3 regions of the Bacillus sp. AK128 genome follow, and region 3 is predicted to be linked to each of the others. Evidence: riboswitches for the same ligand, from Rfam matches in the RefSeq annotation. Region 3 holds a riboswitch; each other region holds the start of a gene.
The links. Region 3 has a riboswitch for S-adenosylmethionine ahead of M1D60_RS03240 (PLP-dependent aspartate aminotransferase family protein). Riboswitches for the same ligand answer to the same signal wherever they lie in the genome.

Region 1 (4,273 bases), 140 kb from region 3:
ACAGATTGTTGATGAACAAAAGAAAGGCATCTTTTTTTTAACTCTTTTCTAAAACTTTGTTGCCTTCGTGACATTGAGTTTGGCTGTACAACGCAGTATTATAAGTAAAATTGGATAGAGATTAGAAAAGAGCAACTTTCTTGATGTATAGCAAGATCTTGATACTAAGGTAAAAATCCGGCTTTTGGGATTTTTATAAAGCAACAATCTATACGAAAACAGCCTTTTTTTACGATCGATCCTCTATTAAACCCTGCTTTTACCAATGGCCCAACACACAAAAAAAGATCAACCCAAAGGAGGATTGATCTTTTTTTTCATGAACTATTATTTAACTTAATGCTTGCTCTTTTAAAGTTGCTGCTTTATCAGTACGCTCCCATGGTAAATCAACATCTGCACGGCCAAAGTGACCATAAGCAGCAGTTTGCTTGTAGATAGGACGACGTAAATCTAACATTTTGATAATTCCTGCTGGACGTAGATCAAAGTTGCTGCGGATCAAATCAACTAAAACATCCTCAGAAACCGCTCCTGTTCCAAATGTATCAACAGAAATCGATACTGGCTGAGCTACCCCGATCGCATAAGCTAATTGAACCTCTGCCTTATCAGCTAATCCTGCTGCGACAATGTTCTTTGCTACATAACGAGCTGCATATGCTGCAGAACGGTCTACCTTAGTTGGATCCTTACCAGAGAATGCTCCTCCGCCGTGGCGAGCATATCCACCATACGTATCAACAATAATCTTACGGCCTGTTAACCCAGCATCCCCTTGAGGACCTCCGATTACGAAACGACCTGTTGGATTAATGAAGTATTTAGTCTCTTCATCAATTAATTCCTTAGGAACGACAGGGTCAATTACATGTTCTTTCAGATTACGCTTGATTTGCTCATTTGAAATTTCAGGGTGATGTTGAGTTGAGATAACGATTGTATCAATACGAACTGGCTTATCGTTTTCATCATACTCTACTGTTACCTGTGTTTTTCCATCTGGACGAAGATAAGGTAAGATTTCTTCCTTACGAACCTCTGTTAGACGGCGAGCAATTTTATGTGCTAAAGAAATTGGAAGTGGCATAAGTTCTTTTGTTTCGTTATTTGCATAACCAAACATTAATCCTTGGTCACCTGCACCAATCGATTCAATTTCTTCGTCTGTCATTTGACCTTCACGTGCTTCTAAAGCTTGGTCAACTCCCATTGCGATATCAGCAGATTGCTCATCAATTGAAGTTAAAACAGCACAAGTTTCTGCATCAAAACCATACTTTGCACGAGTATATCCAATTTCACGGACAGTTTCACGAACAATCTTTGGAATATCTACATATGTAGAAGTAGTGATTTCTCCAGCAACAAGCACTAAACCTGTTGTAACAGAAGTTTCACATGCTACACGAGCGTTTGCATCCTTAGCTAAAATAGCATCAAGGATTGAATCAGAAATCTGATCACAAATTTTATCTGGATGTCCTTCTGTCACAGATTCAGATGTAAATAAACGGCGTTTTTTTGACATCTAACGTTCTTCCTCCCTTTATACAATAAATAGGTGAATGGTTTCACCCCTTTGTTGATACGGTACTCATTCCCTTATTATTCTAATAAAAACATATTTTTATGAGGAAAATATGCTTTTTTCGACAAATCCTTGACCAGGCAGTAAGAGGTTTATAGAAAGGTCTAATTTTGCATGCAAAATTCCTACTTCCTAATCAAAAGAAAAACCTTTCCCTGTTAGAGGAAAGGTTTAAACATTAATCTCGCCTTTCGCTCTTATCGTTCAAGGCCAAATGCCTTGCATCAGGTTAGCACCTTATCATTCTCATGATGGTTGCTGGGTTTCATAGGGCCTGTTCCCTCCGCCTGCTCGGGATAAGAGAGTATCCGTTCGGCTCATATCATATCGAAGAAGTCGAATGATGTCAACAAAAGTTTCTTGTAATATTGATTTTATTTATTATTTTTAGGCTCTGTTAAACTTCGTTGTCGATTTTCGTTACAGGACACTCGCTTTCCGCGGGGCGTGCGGTGAGCCTCCTCGGCGTGCGCCTGCGGGGTCTCACCTGTCACGCTGCTCCCGCAGGAGTCTCGCGTCCTTCCACTTCAATCAACTGTGCTAAAAATCAACATTGTGCTTTAACAGAGCATATTTTTAAAGAACTGTGATGACCTTAGATATGATAATTGTGTTCAAATGGTAAATAGTTCACTCACAAAGTTTCCAATCCTGAGAGTGTCCTAATAGGTAAATCACCCTTATTCACACACTAACATTAATTATGATTTACTAGGTTCCTACCTTAATAAGGAGTCTCATCGTTGTCGCTTTTCTTCTTACTATATTCTTCTAGTGTCTGATATTTTAATAGCTCATTCTCATTATCTCTAGGCTTCACTTGACTATAAACCCCACTAGCTGTTAAACCAATAATTAATCCAGTCAGAAGCCTCTCAGTCCAAACCTGAGGTAAACAAACAAGTATAAATCCAACTGCAATTGCTAACAGAGCGCGATACTTCTTATTAATTGAGAAGGCATTACCTATCACTGTTACAAATGCCGCTACTACCGCTGCAACAGTAGCATAATCGAAATGGCTTAATTGAGTAAAATCAATCATAAAACTCCCTCCTCCTTTTTACTATATGGTCAAAAGTTTAAAAAGGAATGGGCGAATAACTAATTTGCTCAGAATGAAGGAAATTTTTGAACTCATAAAGAAAATTATTGGTACACTTTATTCAAAAAAACGTACAATACCGTAAAAATAGTATAGACTATTTAGTTTAATGTGTTATACTAATTGGTAGAAAGCAGCATATAAATACATTTATATTAGATTAATAGAAACCATAAAAAGGCAGGTTATGAAGATGAACTCGATTGATCTCTCCATTAACTTAACGGATTTATTAAACGGGCATAATGTATACACAAATTTATCTGTATCACAGCTAGTTGAAAAGGTTCTTTCCCGAAATGAGGGTGAACTTACTTCAACAGGTGCAGTTAGAGCAACAACTGGTAAATACACAGGTCGTTCTCCAAAGGATAAGTTCATTGTGGAAGAAGACTCTGTAAAAGATAAAATTGACTGGGGCTCTGTTAATCAACCAATCTCTGTTGAAGCCTTTGATCATCTGTATAATAAGGTACTAAATTATCTCCAGAATAAAAACGAACTATTTGTATTTAAGGGGTTTGCAGGTGCAGATGAGAAGTATCGTTTACCTATTCAGGTTGTGAATGAATATGCTTGGCATAATTTGTTTGCACACCAACTTTTCATCCGTCCGGAAGCACAAGAGCTTACCTCTCATGATTCACAATTCACTGTAATTTCAGCACCAAATTTCAAAGCAAATCCAGAAGTAGATGGTACTGAATCTGAAACATTTATCATTATTTCCTTTGAACGTAAAATCGTTTTAATTGGTGGAACAGAGTATGCTGGTGAAATTAAAAAGTCTATTTTCTCTGTCATGAATTATGTACTTCCTGAAATGGGAATTCTTCCTATGCACTGTTCAGCAAATGTTGGCTTTGAAGGTGATGTTGCTTTATTCTTTGGCCTTTCTGGGACAGGGAAAACAACTTTATCAGCTGATGCTAATCGTAAATTAATCGGCGACGACGAGCACGGGTGGTCAAATAGCGGAGTATTCAATATCGAAGGTGGGTGCTATGCAAAATGCGCGAACCTAACTAGAGAAAAAGAGCCTCAAATATTTGATGCTATTCATTTTGGAAGCGTGTTAGAAAACGTTATTCTGAACGATCAAACAAGAGAAGCAGATTATGATGATATGTCATTAACAGAAAACACACGTGCAGCTTACCCCATTCAAGCGATCGATAATATCATTGAACCAAGTATTGCTGGTCACCCAAACACGATTGTTTTCTTAACCGCTGATGCGTTTGGAGTATTGCCTCCAATCAGTAAGCTTACAAAAGAACAGGCAATGTACCATTTCCTAAGTGGATATACAAGTAAACTAGCTGGAACAGAAAGAGGTGTTACTTCACCTCAAGCAACATTCTCAACATGCTTTGGATCACCTTTCTTACCATTACCTGCAACTGTTTATGCAGAAATGCTTGGAAAGAAGATTGATGAGCATAATTCTCAAGTATTTCTTGTAAACACTGGCTGGACTGGTGGAGAATACGGTGTAGGGAATAGAATGAAGCTTAGCTATACAAGAGCCATGGTTCAAGCAGCATTAGAAGGAGAACTAAATAGCATGGAAACCG
Region 2 (4,273 bases), 1.9 Mb from region 3:
TGCATCTAAGGAGCCGCTGCTTAAAGATAGATTGGGCTGAACATAATCATTAAATTCTTTGATCTCAACCTTATATCCTTTTTCTTCTAGAAAGGGTTTGACACCCTTCTCTAGCATATCGCTATAAGGAACTGTTGCTCCTAATACAAGTTCTTTCTTTTCACCTGTTGATGAGCTTTCTGCTCCACCACAAGCTGTTAATAATACGAGAAATAATGAAGACAGTAATAGTATAATATGTTTTTTCATTAAAGCACCTCATATATTTTATTTTTTAAACCGTTTTACGATTATGCTACCTTTGTGAAGATGTATCTGATACTTTTGAATCTATTTACTTGCTGTATAGACCTGTCGATATTTACTGGCAGGATGATCTTCTGTTAATAAGCTACTCCCATGGTCAAAAAGCTTTTCCCTCAATGAGCCACTCTTGTATTCAGTCTTGTAAATCCCTCGTTCTTGTAAAATCGGGACTACTAAATCAATAAACTCTTTTAAATCTCCTGGTGTTACTAGGTGATTAAGGTTAAAGCCATCAACACCTGATTGTTCAAATAGGTGTTGGATTTGATTGGCTACTTCCACAGGATTACCAATGATAAAGTTTTCGCGATCCAATTTTTCAATTCGACCGAGTGCTTCCTTGACCTTTAACTGCTTAGAGGCATCCTTTGTCATTGAGGCAGCTTTATAATGGCCATGCTCTGTCTTTTTAAATTCAAATGGATTATTATAATCTTTCTCTGTGTACTCAGATAAATCGTAACCGCTGGCACCACCAAATTGTGCTTTAGCAGAATCTGGACTCCAATACCGTGAGTATTCTTCGAACTTTAGCTCTGCTTCTTCTGTTGTAGGAGCAACAATCACACTTAAAAACGTGAATATTTTTATATGTTCAGGGTTCCGACCATATTTCTTAGCAAGCTCTCTAATTGTATTGGAGTAGTATTTAACACGTTCAGGAGTAGGTCCACCTATAAATACACATTCGGCATGCTTAGCAGCGAATTCACGGCCTCGTTCGGAAGTTCCTGCCTGATAGATGACTGGCGTACGTTGTAAGGAAGGTTCACTTAAGTGCGGTCCTTCCACACTGAAATACTTACCAGAATGATTGATTTCATGAACTTTTGACGGATCTATTAACCTTTCTGATTCCAAATCTTCAATAATTGCATCATCTTCCCAACTTGCTTCCCAAAGCTTATAGGATACTTCTAAAAACTCATCAGCAATTTCATATCTTTCATCATGTTTAATCATTTCTTCCAAGCTGAAGTTTCGAGCAGCATTTGGAAGATACGAAGTGACAACATTCCAAGCAATCCGGCCCTTCGTTAAATGGTCTAAAGTAGAGAAACGTCTTGCGTTACCAAAGGGTTGTTCATATGTAGTACTAACTGTGATTGCGAAAGATAGATTATTGGTAACGCTAGCCATGGCTGGGATAATCAGAGCACCGTCATTAACTGGAAATTGGAGTCCGTCTCGAATGGAAGGCTCTTTGCTTTTCTTATACGTATCATATACACCTAATACATCTGCGAAAAAAACTGCATCAAATTTACCTCTTTCTAAGAGTTTTGCATATTCTAGCCAGTAGTCTAAATTCTTATAGTGACGGTGTCTCTTACTTTCTGGATGCTTCCAAAACCCGTGAGAATTGTGCATTGCACTAGTCATTTCAAATGCATTTAAAATTATTTGCTTGGTCAATGTGATCGCCATCCTTTATTAAAATATTTTTTGACAAACAAAAAACCTCTTCTTTTGAAAGAAAAGAAGAGGTTAGTAAAAAGCATAAATATACAGATCTCTTCTTATCTCTCAAGCGAATGCTTGCTGGAATTGGCACAGTACTAGAAAAAGTCTGCTGCCGAGGTATCAAAGGGCCAGTCCCTCCACCTCTCTGGATAAGAAAAACGATTATGAAGTTGTAAGTTTATAACTGTAATCCCAAATCTACATGGGTTAGAAATTTTTGTCAATCCTTTATTTTGAAAATTTATAATTTTATTACTGAAGGATTTATTAAGCATTTTAAATAAAATGAAAAGTGAATTAAAAACTGTTTGACAAATTTGCACATCAGACTTATGATAAAAAACAGTTTCACATAATTTCATAATAAACTTATCAAGAGTGACTGAGGGTCAGGCCCAATGACGTCCGGCAACCTCCTAATTGGAAAGGTGCCACTTCCTGCAGAATGTTTTACATTCTGAGAGATAAGTCGTATATATTTGACGATCTTATCTCTTTCAATGGAAAGAGATTTTTTTATTTTATGCTGTTGTAAGAAAGTGAGTACTGATGAAGAAGTTTTGAGCAAGCTTCTTCGAGAAAGGCTTTGGGCTAGCTTATTAGGTTAACAATCTACGAAGTTTTATTTAATTAGAGGTAAGGGGGTAAACAAAATTGATTGAAATAAAGAACCTGTCAAAGGTATATAAAACTTCAAAAGGAAAAGTAATTGGAGTTGATGATGTTACTTTAACAATTAGTAAAGGAGAGATCTTTGGGATTGTTGGTTATAGTGGTGCAGGAAAAAGCTCGTTAATACGATGTCTAAATCTATTAGAAAAGCCTTCAGCAGGAGAGGTCCATATCGATGGGGTTTCTTTAACTAGTCTAAATAATCAACATTTACGTAAGGCTAGACTAAAAATCGGAATGATATTCCAGCACTTTCATTTAGTCTCCTCTAAAACAGTTTTCGAAAATGTCGCGTTTGCTCTTAAGGCAGCCAATAAGTCAAAATCAGAAATTACCCATAGAGTAACCGAATTACTTGAAATGGTAGGGTTATCTGAAAAGAGCAATGTGTATCCGGCTCAATTGAGTGGAGGGCAGAAGCAAAGGGTAGGGATTGCAAGGGCTTTGGCAAATGACCCGACTGTCCTATTATGTGATGAAGCAACATCAGCATTAGATCCTAGTACAACTAAATCAATTCTGAAATTATTGAAAAGGATTAATAGGGAGCTAGGAATTACGATTGTGCTGATTACTCATGAGATGGAAGTAGTCAAAGATATTTGCGATCGAATGGCTGTCATGCAGGATGGAAAAATAATTGAAATTGGCCGGACCTATGATGTCTTTGCCGATCCGAAGGAAGATTTAACTAAACAGTTTATTAACACGGTCTTACAATTCGATCTACCAGACCATATTATCTCATCTAGTAAAGGAACGATTATAAAAATTCAGTTTAAGGGATCGATTGCAGAGGAGTCAGTTGTTTCAGATGTATTTAAGAAATTTGAAGTGAATGGAAATATCCTCCATGGAAAAATTGAATACATAAAAGAAGTTCCACTTGGAATTTTCATTATGGAACTAACAGGTGACTCGAAGGAAATAGAACGTTCCATTCTATATATTACAGAAAAAACACAAAGCGTGGAGGTGATTCACCTTGCTTAATCATTTGATTGAACTTCTTCCAGATCTAAATAAGGCGTTCTTTGAAACGATTTATATGGTCTCAATATCTATGACTGTAGCAATTATTGTGGGTTTACCATTAGGTATTTTATTATTTGTAACTGACAAGGGCTTGTTTTTGGAAAATATACCTTTAAAATCAACGCTTGGTTTTATTGTAAATATTGTACGTTCTATTCCTTTTATCATCTTACTTGTCGCCCTGTTACCTTTTACCGATTTAATAACCGGAACAACGATAGGACCTACAGCAGCATCTGTTTCATTATCGGTTGCAGCAATTCCGTTTTTTGCTAGAATTGTAGAAACTTCCTTACGTGAGATAAATAAAGGCGTTATAGAAGCTGCTGTTTCGGTAGGTGCCTCGCCTTGGATGATTATAAAAGACGTGCTAATTCCTGAAGCGAAACCTTCTATTGTTCAAGGAACAACGATTACCATTATTAGTTTAGTAGCCTATTCCGCGATGGCAGGGATTGTCGGAGGTGGTGGCGTAGGGGATTTAGCCATTCGATTTGGATACTACCGATATGATAATGTCGTGATGATTACAACAGTAGTGGTCTTAATTTGCTTAGTGCAGATTGTTCAATTTGCCGGAGATAAAGTAGCTAGAGTTGTAGACAAAAGATAATAAGAAGTATGTTGTTTAATAATCACTAATGGAGGAAACTATAAATGTTTAAAAAATTCGTATTATCACTATCATTACTTGCATTACTAGCAGCTTGTGGAGGAAAAGAAGATGCCTCAGGGACAGTAGAAGATAAAGAAATTACAATTGGGGCTACATCTGGTCCTTATTCCGATATGGTAA
Region 3 (4,273 bases):
ATTTAACGTATCAGGGTGAAAAGTTTTTAAAAAGATTTGATGCAAATAGTTATCTATATTTATTAAAGGTAATGGACCATCATGATATAGGCAGAGAACGTGGAGATTGGAAGATGGCCATAAAGGCCATTCATTCAAAAATAATTAGTATCAGTTATAAAGGCGATCTCATTTATCCATCTGAGTTTTTGCAAGGAGTTGTAGCGGAGCATCAAGAGGTACATTCATCCTCAAAGCACTATGAAGTGTCCACTGTGTTTGGTCATGACGGTTTCTTAGTTGAATTTGAAAAATGGGGACATCTAGTAGAGGAGGGACTTACTTCATGAAAACGATAAAGGTAGCCTTATTAGGTTTAGGAACAGTTGGTCAAGGTGTTTATCAAACTATCGAAACTCACCAGCAAAAGCTAATAGAAGCAACTGGTACAAAAGTCGAAGTGGTAGGGGTATTAGTTAAAAACCAGGAAAAGCAAAGAGATATCAAACCATCAGTAAAGGTGACAACTAAAATAGATGAAATATTAGCTATTGAAGAGATTGATATCGTGTTTGAAGCAATTGTTGGAATAGAGCCTGCCAATTCCTATATTAAAAGTTTCCTAGATAAAGGCTGTCATGTAATTAGTGCAAATAAGGAACTACTTGCTCATCAAGGAAAGGAATTATCAGAGCTTGCCAAAAGTAAAGGTCGCTTCCTTGCTTTTGAAGCAGCTGTAGCTGGTGGGATTCCATTATTACGAACCATTATTCAATTACTACAGGTTAATGGTATTACCAAGCTAGAGGCAATCTTAAATGGAACAAGTAATTTTATATTAACGAAAATGCGCAAAGAAAAGGCCGACTTTGACGATGTGCTAAAGGAAGCACAGGAGCTTGGTTATGCAGAGGCAAATCCAGCAAATGATATTTTAGGTACCGATGCTTTTTATAAGCTGATGATCTTAAGTGATCTTATTCACCAAGAACAGCCAAATTGGGATCAAGTTGAAAAGCAAGGCGTGAATAAGGTTTCTCTACAGGATCTGATTATTGGTGAGAAGCTAGGACTTCGCTTGAAATTATTAGCTACCCTTCAAAAACAGAATGAAGAAATTGTAGCTGAGGTCAAACCGGTTTTCGTAAACGCAAATCATCCTCTGTATAATGTTGAGGGTGTCGATAATGGTATTGTCATTTCGACTGATTTAGTCGGGAATATTCTTCTACAAGGACCTGGAGCAGGTTCGAAAGCCACTGCGAGCGCAATGATTGAGGATTTAGTTTATATAAGACAACAGGGGAATCCTGTTAATGAATTTAGAAGATCGAGTTATCAACCGATATATCAAAATGGATCACCACAGTCATTATGGGTTTCAATCAGTGAAGCTTTAAATTCTGAGGATTTAAAGAAAAATTATTCTATTACTAGCAAACTTCAAGATTATGAAGTTAAGCTCATCCAGAGAGAGCTTGTTAAAACAGAGGATGGTTATATTGTAGGGGACTTCCTTCAAGGAAGGGAAGAAAATGTATTATTATTTCTTCAACAGCTCAATCAAGATACCTTAAGATTTTATCCTGTTTCAACTACGGGGATATCTCTGGAGCAGGTTCAAACAGAACCTTCAGTACCACGAACATCAATTAAATAATCTTCTTATCAAGAGAGGTGGAGGGACTGGCCCGATGAAACCCGGCAACCGATATACAGGTGCTAATTCCAGCAGAAAAAATCTGAGAGATAAGAAGAGGGTAAAGCATCCTCTTCTTAACGCAGGATGCTTTTTTAATACACAAAAAAGGGAGAGTTATATATGACAAACCATTCTTATGATTTAGAAACATTATTGTTACACGGAGGTCATGCTCCAGATCCTACAACTGGATCTCGTGCAGTTCCAATCTATCAAACTTCTTCTTATGTTTTTCATAATACAGAGCATGCCCAACGCTTATTCGCATTAGATGAGCCAGGTAATATCTACTCTCGTATTGGAAATCCAACGGTAGATGTTCTTGAAAAGAGAATAGCTTTATTAGAAGAAGGTGTTGCAGCAGTTGCTACCTCTTCTGGTCAGGCAGCGATTTCTTTAGCACTTATGAACCTCGCTCATGCTGGAGACGAAATCGTAGCAGCAACCAATCTTTACGGTGGTACCTATAATTTATTCGCCGTTACGTTTCCACGTTACGGAATTAAAGTGAAATTTGTAGATTCTTCTGATCCAGAAAATTTTAGAAAAGCAATTACTCCTAAGACAAAGGCTGTTTTCGCTGAAACGATTGGTAATCCGAGTTTACAAGTTTTAGATATTGAAGCAGTTGCGAACATTGCACATGAAGCAGGCATCCCACTCGTGGTTGACAGCACATTTGCATCACCTTCATTATGTAAGCCAATTAAATGGGGTGCAGACATCGTCGTACACTCAGCAACAAAATGGATTGGTGGGCACGGTACTTCAATTGGAGGAATCGTTGTTGACGGAGGACGCTTTAACTGGAACAGTGAAAAGTTCCCTGGATTCACAGAGCCAGACCCAAGCTATAACGGCATCCGTTATGCTGTTGATTTTGGAACTCTAGCTTTCATTACTAAGCTGCGTGTTCAATTATTAAGAGACTTTGGATCTTGCTTAAGTCCATTCAATGCGTTCTTACTGTTACAAGGGTTAGAGACTTTACAGTTAAGAATGGAAAAGCACACCGAAAATGCAAGAGTGGTTGCTGAATATTTAGCTAGTCATCCAGCGGTTGAATGGGTTACATATCCAGGACTAGAAAATCATCCAACCCATCACTTGGCAAAGAAGTATCTGACAGGTGGAGATGGAGCAGTTGTAGTATTTGGAATTAAAGGTGGAAGAGAAGCAGGTAAGACCTTTATTGATTCCTTATCACTATGGTCGCATCTCGCAAACGTTGGAGATGCTCGTTCATTAGTCATCCATCCAGCCTCAACTACTCATCAGCAGCTAACAGGTGATCAGCTAAAAGCAACAGGGGTAACAGAAGAGCTTGTTCGTTTATCTGTAGGGTTAGAGTCTGTCAGAGATTTAACAAATGATTTAAACCAAGCTTTACTGCAAGCAACTGGCGCATATGACGGTGTAGAAAAAGAGATTGTGATCAATGATGAAGGTGTTATTAAAAAAGCATTAGGATCTCCTACCGAAACCCTAGTGGTGGATGGAGTGGAGCAAACAAGAATAAAGAATGTTGCGATTGTTGGATTGAGTAGTAATCCAGCAAGACCAAGTCACCGCTTAGCTTTCAAGATGAAGAGATTAGGTTATCAAATCATTCCGGTAAACCCAAATGAAACAGAGGTTCTAGGAGAGAAAGCCTATCCAGATTTAAGCTCAGTGCCTGATAAAATTGATATCGCCCAGATCTTTAGAAGCTCGGATGCTGCTGTTGAATTAGCAAAAGAAGCAGCTATTGTCCGACCAGGTATTTTCTGGCTACAAGAGGGTGTCATTTCAGAAGAAGCTGTAAATATCGCAAAAGAAGCAGGCTTAGAAGTTGTCTACAATCGCTGCACCTATAAAGAAGCACAACGCTTAAGAGGCTCGATTTCAACGTATGCTTGTGAAATATAAGAAACCTATTAAAAGAAGGTTATTGTTTAATAAATAGTATTGAAAACAAGGTTGTTTGATTAAAGCGGAAGGTGCGAGACTCCTGCGGGAGCAGCGGGACATATGACAAAGGAGTTCACTTTGTCCTTGGTGAGACCCCACAGGAGCTTGCTCCGAAGAGGCTCACCGCCCGCCCCGCGGAAAGCGAGCATCCTGTAGCGCCAATCAACACTGCTCACATTATTAATACAACGAAGGTTTTTATAAAGAATTTAAAAGAAATTAGAGTCTTCTAAAGAAGGCTCCCCAACAAGGAGTGTTTAAAAAAAAATGAAAAATAAAAAGTTCACCATCTTTCTATCCTTAATTCTTACTATTTATATAGGTTTACTAAGTGCGTGTGGAAGCAGCACGACATCAAACAATACTGAAGTTTCTGGTGCTGCTGAAGAAGCAAAGCCTGAGAAAATCCGTTTAGACTATGCATTCTACTCACCAACAAGTCTTGTATTAAAGGAAAAAGGCTGGGTAGAAGAAGCGTTTGAAGCAGAAGGTATCGAAGTTGAGTGGGTTCAAAGCTTAGGTAGTAACAAAGCGTTAGAATTTTTAAACAGTGATAGCGTTGATTTTGGATCAACTGCCGGAGCAGCAGCTTTAATTGCGAAGTCAAAGGCATCACCAATTGAAACGGTATATATTTATTCA

Region 1: it holds a riboswitch for S-adenosylmethionine, as region 3 does, so the genes downstream of both, metK (methionine adenosyltransferase) here and M1D60_RS03240 (PLP-dependent aspartate aminotransferase family protein) in region 3, are expected to answer to the same signal.
Region 2: it holds a riboswitch for S-adenosylmethionine, as region 3 does, so the genes downstream of both, M1D60_RS13185 (methionine ABC transporter ATP-binding protein) here and M1D60_RS03240 (PLP-dependent aspartate aminotransferase family protein) in region 3, are expected to answer to the same signal.

The regions. Positions count from the first base shown of each region.
Region 1 is NZ_CP096379.1:860,134-864,406, reverse strand. It holds gene metK (methionine adenosyltransferase) at 332-1,531, opposite strand; SAM riboswitch class I at 1,786-1,894, opposite strand; gene M1D60_RS04070 (hypothetical protein) at 2,316-2,636, opposite strand; gene pckA (phosphoenolpyruvate carboxykinase (ATP)) at 2,890-4,273, shown strand, end outside.
Region 2 is NZ_CP096379.1:2,653,455-2,657,727, reverse strand. It holds gene M1D60_RS13195 (MetQ/NlpA family ABC transporter substrate-binding protein) at 1-249, opposite strand, end outside; gene M1D60_RS13190 (LLM class flavin-dependent oxidoreductase) at 331-1,722, opposite strand; SAM riboswitch class I at 1,824-1,926, opposite strand; SAM riboswitch class I at 2,137-2,241, shown strand; gene M1D60_RS13185 (methionine ABC transporter ATP-binding protein) at 2,425-3,435, shown strand; gene M1D60_RS13180 (methionine ABC transporter permease) at 3,491-4,090, shown strand; gene M1D60_RS13175 (MetQ/NlpA family ABC transporter substrate-binding protein) at 4,135-4,273, shown strand, end outside.
Region 3 is NZ_CP096379.1:722,491-726,763, forward strand. It holds gene metX (homoserine O-acetyltransferase MetX) at 1-329, shown strand, start outside; gene M1D60_RS03235 (homoserine dehydrogenase) at 326-1,639, shown strand; SAM riboswitch class I at 1,642-1,735, shown strand; gene M1D60_RS03240 (PLP-dependent aspartate aminotransferase family protein) at 1,802-3,589, shown strand; gene M1D60_RS03245 (aliphatic sulfonate ABC transporter substrate-binding protein) at 3,899-4,273, shown strand, end outside.